DNA from 2 places in the Priestia sp. D3YE.R1 genome. Region 2 is predicted to be linked to the other one. Evidence: predicted binding sites of a transcription regulator. Region 2 holds the regulator's gene; the other holds the start of a gene.

Region 1 (3,430 bases), on a different contig from region 2:
TTTTCACACTACCGAATTTATTCGTTGTTAATTCTCAAAGATTTGGCCCGTGGTACCCATGGACTCAGCCGATGTATGGAATGTTAAGAGTAACGGGAAGAGAATCATGGGATTTGATGCTGACTACACAGACTTTCTTAGTGGTTATCATAAGCAGCTTTCTTCTTTTTGTAGCAGCAGGTTCACTGTATTTTCAGCGCAAACATATATAATAGAAAAAACCCGCTTTTATACAGCGGGTTTTCAACTGGCTTTTGGAATGGTAAAACCTACTCCAAAGACGTCGCGCACATCGTGTACGACCACAAAAGCTTGTTCGTCGACTTTATGAATAATGCGCTTTAACTCTAGCAGTTCTTGTTTGTTCACAACTACGTACAATACGTCTTTTGCTTCTTTTGTATAGCTTCCATGAGCAGAAAAGACAGTGACGCCGCGCTGCATCTTTTTATTGACTTGTTCGGCTACTTCAGCTGAACGGTGCGAAATAATGGTGATTGCTTTGCGGGGGTTGAGTCCTTCAATGATATAATCAAGCACCTTTGTTCCAATATAAAGAGAAATAACCGTGTACATCGTCTTTTCTCCCCCGATGACAAAATAAGCGCTTGCTACAACTAATAAATCAATTGCTAGCATCGTTTTGCTAATATTCCAGTCTAGATATTGATTAGCTAAGCGGGCGATAACTGCAGAGCCTCCGGAAGTTCCGCCTCCTCTAAACACTAGTCCGAGTCCTACTCCGGCTAAAATCCCAGCAAAAATAGCCCCCAGTAGCGTATCGTCAAGAGGATTTCCCAGTCCTTCAGTTATATGTAGGAATAGAGATGTGAAAATAATACATATAATTGTGTAAGCAATCACACGTTTGTGAAGCAATTTGTATCCGATCAGTACCAGCAAACCGTTTAATATAAAGTTTGTGATACCCGGCGACCAGCCTAGTACATAATAGGTAATCATTGTTACACCGGTTACGCCGCCTTCTGCTAATTCATTTGGAATAGCAAAATAATTAATGGCCAGTGCGAAAATGAGGCTCCCTAGAATAATGAGGATAATTTCTTTTATTTTATTAATCATGAACGTTACCTCCAATCATCAAAAACTCCGAAAACACAGTCATGACAATGTATTATACCAACTCTAGAGAATGAATTAAAGATGGTATATTATTATTTTTTTAAAAATCAGTTTCTACTATTAACATAAAATCTTTTGACAGTTTTTATGGAGTATGAAAAAATGAATTGTTTGCTTTTATTTTGATTAAAAAGTTTTGCAATGAGAATGTTCGTTCGGTAAAATAGAAGCAAGAGTCAAGGGGGAGAATGAACGTGTATCAAGATGAATTAAAACAGTATGCGAAGTTAGTAATGCCTGAGCATTTAGAGAAAATGAAGAAAATGTACAGTCCCGAGGCGCATAAGCAGTCTTTAGGGTTGAAAAAAGAAAAGATTGAGCATATTGAAAATGTCATTATGAACAGTTACTCGGAGCATCATCCAGTAACGCTTCACGTCTATGAAGCAGGACATATTCAAAGGTATGAACGAGTGACGATCGATAAAGTCTCGCTGCAGTCGAATACGCTGATGGTGACAGGGCCTTGTTATACATATTCGATTCGAGCAGATGCAGTAATTGAAGCAGATGTATGGAAAGATGAAAGCTACTCTAGCTAAGAGTAGCTTTTTTGTTCGATTTGTATCTTTTTTTTAACGCTTGCATACAATACATAAAAGCATATTCTGCGAGTAGTAACTTTTAGCTACTAGGAAATTTTGATTAAAGAAGGGATATTGTATGCAAAATGAAAAAACTCAAGTAAGAGAAATTGAATTAACGCAGTTCATTAAAAAAAGACTCGTTCGTTTTATCTCAAGTTTAGCTATTTCTTCTGCCCTTGCTTCTATATTATATATGCTTCTGTTTTTATTTAAATGATGGGTCACTTCGAGTTGTCCAAAAAGGTGGACAACTTTTTTTGATGTATAGGCTCTCATTAAAACAGGACAAGCTAAACATAATTCAGTCAGGAGAAATTCAATCGGTCAAGAAATAGTCAAAAACAGTCATAGCTAATTAAGTGCAAGAAAACCTTTACATATAATGAGAAAAGTAGACAAATTCTTGAATTACCAGCTTATTTCCTTTTGTATAAACTATTATTAAAACAAATGCAAATCTAATTATTCGTTCAAAAAACTTTATTTTGTAATTAAAAAAATGAATGTTTTTGATTTTTTATGATTGATTTTGAATGTAAACCGTGATAAAGTAAGTACATGAAATAAATGAAAACGCTTTTTTGAAAAAGGAGCTAGAACATGTTAACGCCGGAGAGACATCAACTAATCTTAAAACTTTTAAAAGAGAAAGAACTTGTAAAAGTACAAGAGTTTATCGAAGTTACAGGCGCTTCGGAATCCACAATTAGAAGAGACTTAAGTCAACTAGAAGAAGAGCAAATGCTCAAACGTGTTCACGGTGGCGCTTCGCTTATTCGCAGTAAACGAATCGAACTAAGCGTTATCGAAAAATCTGCTAAAAATGTTCAAGATAAACGAAACATTGCAGAGTATGCGGCTTCCATTATAAATGAAGGTGACTGTATTTTTTTAGATGCAGGAACTACAACGTATGAAATGATTCCTTTTTTAAAGCAAAAAGATGTAGTTGTCGTGACAAATGGTTTAATGCATTTAAACCCGATGCTAGAACAAGGTATCACCCTCTATTTAATTGGAGGATCCGTTAAACATAAAACGGGTGCTTTAATTGGCAATGGAGCTCTTTTAAGTCTTGAGCAGTATCGTTTTGATAAGTGCTTTATGGGAGCGAATGGGATTCATCATCAATATGGATATACAACTCCTGATCCAGAAGAAGCATTGATCAAGCAAACGGCAATGAAGCTGTCTAGAGAATCTTATATTTTATCAGATTCTACTAAGTTTTTTGAAACAAGTTTTGCGAAAATAGCCGATTTACATGAAGCAAAAATTATAACAAATGACGTACCTAGCGATGTACTTACACAGTATGCAAACAAAACAGACATAAAGGTTGTGAAATCATGATTTATACATGTACGTTGAACCCATCCGTTGATTACGTAGTACATGTTTCAGCATTCGAAGAAGGCGGACTTAACCGCACAACGAATGAAGCCAAGTTTCCAGGAGGAAAAGGCATTAACGTCTCTCGCGTTTTAAAACGATTAGGTGTTGATAATAAAGCTCTCGGTTTTGTAGCCGGCTTTACAGGAACCTATATCGAAGACTACTTAAAAGCGGAGAATATTGAAACAGCTTTTACAAGAGTTGATGGAGATACCCGCATTAACGTAAAGTTAAAAACCGAAAAAGAAACAGAAATTAACGGTCAAGGACCTGCTATTACAGACGAAGCGCTTCAGTCTTTATTG
Region 2 (3,430 bases):
ATTAAAAATATACAAAAAACTAGAGGGAACACTCCTCTAGTTTTACTACAACGTCTTAGTGAAGACGCTTCTTTTTACTCTCTTTTAACTTCTTAGGCGTAACATCTTTACCTTCTTCGTCCACAACTTTAATCGTATGAAGGTGATTTGTCATAGATTGTCGGAAAACTTTTAAATATTCCTGACGTAGCTCTTGCTGTTCTTTCGCTTCAGATTCTGTCAGACCTTCAGCCTTTGCTTTTTTTGAAAGAGCATTAATACGAGCAAGTTTATCTTTTGATAGCATATAAAACCTATCTCCTTATAATCAATAATTAAAATTACCGAACCGTTCCGGCAACATGTAGTCATCTTACTAAATCTCTTTCGTTTTATCAAGAGATTGAGCCCTCTCTTGATACTCTTGATAGCGACGATGTACCGTCGCTTTTGAAATATTATAACCAAAACCTTTTAGCGTAACTGAAATTTCAGCAAAGGTTAAGCCGTTATGACGAAGACGGACAATTTCTTCAATCGGCGCTTCTTTTTTTTCTCTTCCCGAGTTAACTCCTTGATTTTTTAAATTTTGCTGCGGACGATAACCGTTTTCTACGGCTCTTTTCATTCCTCTTTTAATTTTAGCATTATGTAATTTCCGCTGATGCTCTTCCACTAAGCTAATAATATCTAACACCATCGAATCAGATTCTGAAAGCTGAAGCTGACCTTGATGACTAATCGTATAGATCGTAGCATTTTCTTTATGAAAAGCATGAAGCAGCGCGATTCGGGCATTTCCTCTGCCTAATCGTGTTTCGTCTTGAATGAGCAGCACGGATATTTTTTCTTCTTTCATTGTATGAAGAACATCCAAAATACCTTCTCTGTCTACGTCATATCCGCTTGCTTTTTCCATTACGACTTTTTTTACGTCTAGATGGTGAAGATCAGCAAGTTTTTTTAATTCTTCTTGCTGGCGCTGTAAAGATGTTTCTTGGGTTTTTTTATCCGTACTGACACGGCAATAAATAATGGCTTCCACTTTTATCACGACCTTTTCGGCTTCTAACAATATTCAGGAACGGCCGTTACACACTACTGTTCAATTGCCACTTGATTATGTAACTCTTTTTTTAAAACAGGAATATATAATTTATCTCCAGGAGATAAAGACTGGGCAGTGTCTGAGTTTAAATCATTGACGTCTTCAACCCATTTGACAAATTCGTTGGCGGTCAAATGATGGTGATTATGATACTTGTTGGACAATTCCCAAAGCGTATCTCCTTTTGTAATAGTAACGGTTGAATATTTGTCTAAATCTACTTTATCCGCTCCTAAAACCAGCGTCAATACATATGTAAGTGCAGCGATAACTGCAAAAAAAATAGCGTAATGTTTCATAGAATGTAAGAATTGGTGCATATTATGATCCCCCTATCAGAATATATGTTCTTATTTTATTGAGAACATTTGTTTCTGTCAATGGAATTCTTCGAACTTATGTTTGTATATTGACACATCACGTGGTATAATTCACCTAAAGAATAGCTAAAATCGAGGTGAAAAATATGAAGCTATCAAAACGTCAACAAGACATACTAGATTTTATTAAGCACGAAGTAAAATTAAAAGGTTATCCGCCTTCTGTTCGTGAGATTGGGGAAGCGGTAGGATTAGCCTCTAGCTCCACTGTACACGGGCATTTAGCTCGTTTAGAAAGCAAAGGGTTAATTCGCAGAGATCCAACAAAACCAAGAGCAATCGAAGTTCTTCAACTAGACGAAGTAAACATCCCTAAAAGCAATGTCATTAATGTTCCTGTTATCGGTAAAGTAACAGCGGGTCTTCCTATAACAGCCGTTGAAAACGTGGAAGAATATTTTCCTCTTCCAGATAAATTCGTTTCTCCAGATGATCATGTATTTATGCTTGAAATTATGGGAGAAAGTATGATTGAAGCAGGTATTCTAGATGGCGATATGGTAATCGTACGTCAGCAGCAAACTGCTAATAATGGAGATATTGTGGTCGCTATGACCGAGGACAACGAAGCAACGGTAAAACGTTTCTTCAAAGAAGAAAATTTCGTTCGTTTACAGCCTGAAAATTCAACGATGGCGCCTATTATTCTTCGCCACGTAACGATTTTAGGAAAAGTCACTGGTGTATATCGCACAATTCACTAATCACACACTGTATGTAAAACCAACTAACCATGATGTTAGTTGGTTTTTTTACGTTTGTTTTCTAAAAAAATTGGCATATTATAAATGATACGTTGAATCATTGCAGGCAGGTAGAGAGGTTTTTATAAAGCCTGCTTTACCTTTTACTTTCTATCTGCATTTCCTCGGCTCTCAAAAGGAAATACAACCGACCATAAGAAGGATGTAGTTTATGACCAATACACCAAGGAAAACAGAACCATTTCAAACTATTATGCCTACCAAAGCAATGAACATGTTTCTTTTTCCTTTTTCCTTTGATCGAAAAAATAAAGAGCAGCTTGTTCATGCATTAGAAGCAAATTTGTTCGATTTTTTTTCCATTCAAAACAAACATTTAGAAAAAGAATACTACGGAGAACAGTATTACGTATCTCATGATAGCTTGGATCAATATTTTCTTCCTTACATTGAATGTATTCTATTTCCTGATTCGTGCGAAAAAGAAGGGTTGCTTCGATTTTCAAAAAAAATAGACCATACCGTTACGCTACAAACTTCCTCCACCACCGTGTCTAGCAACGTGCTGTCTGTGGATGTTTTTTTATGTCCTTTTGAAATTGGCGTCATGACTATTCGCACTGAGATGAGTCATAATCATTACACCTATGATGACATTTTAGAATTCATGAATCATTTTCGCGTATTAGAACCGAAGCTTGCTGAAGAGCATGGATCCACCATTACCTATGAACATCATCGCTATAGCAAAGTACAGGATTATATTTTTTCACAGCTCGCGCCATTTTTGAACGAACACATCAAAAAAGAAGCCACACGTGAACAGCACGTCGGGAGCCTTCCTTATTTTATCGATGAACGGATGTTTGTATTAAGTTATGTAACGGTAAATCAAAAGCAAGAGATTAATGGCACAACTTTATTTCGTACTGGGCAGCTAAATAGCTATACGCCTGACGGGAAGCCGTTTATCTCTGCACACAACCATGAGTATATTAAAACGTATAATACCAAACACGTGTATTCCAGATGGGCTCCTGAAACCTATTACGTCATAACAGACCATGTGTTTTCGTGTATTTCTAAATCGACAGACTCTAAAACGGATCAGCTTTTGATGAATCATCTATTTGGCCAACATTACTATAATTTATTTTTACATTTTTTCTATAAAATCGTGTTGTTAAAACTATCTTATGAGTATTCTCAGCTCACGTTTCATAAAAATTCAGAGGGCATTGAACGACTAATCCGCTCTA

Evidence for each region. Region 2 encodes LexA, which represses DNA repair genes until DNA is damaged. Its sites were predicted from a motif close to CGAACATATGTTCG; they were not measured.
Region 1: ACOZIR_RS19800 (YolD-like family protein) is a predicted target of LexA. The motif match lies at 1,288-1,301, and genes of this name have one in related genera.

Annotation. Positions count from the first base shown of each region.
Region 1 is NZ_JBLTHW010000003.1:291,114-294,543, forward strand. It holds gene ACOZIR_RS19790 (ABC transporter permease) at 1-212, shown strand, start outside; gene ACOZIR_RS19795 (YitT family protein) at 244-1,083, opposite strand; gene ACOZIR_RS19800 (YolD-like family protein) at 1,332-1,685, shown strand; gene ACOZIR_RS19805 (hypothetical protein) at 1,807-1,947, shown strand; gene ACOZIR_RS19810 (DeoR/GlpR family DNA-binding transcription regulator) at 2,331-3,083, shown strand; gene pfkB (1-phosphofructokinase) at 3,080-3,430, shown strand, end outside.
Region 2 is NZ_JBLTHW010000001.1:798,183-801,612, reverse strand. It holds gene ACOZIR_RS04100 (DUF896 domain-containing protein) at 56-286, opposite strand; gene ACOZIR_RS04095 (YneB family resolvase-like protein) at 356-1,024, opposite strand; gene yneA (cell division suppressor protein YneA) at 1,078-1,407, opposite strand; gene lexA (transcriptional repressor LexA) at 1,554-2,171, shown strand; gene ACOZIR_RS04080 (hypothetical protein) at 2,383-3,430, shown strand, end outside.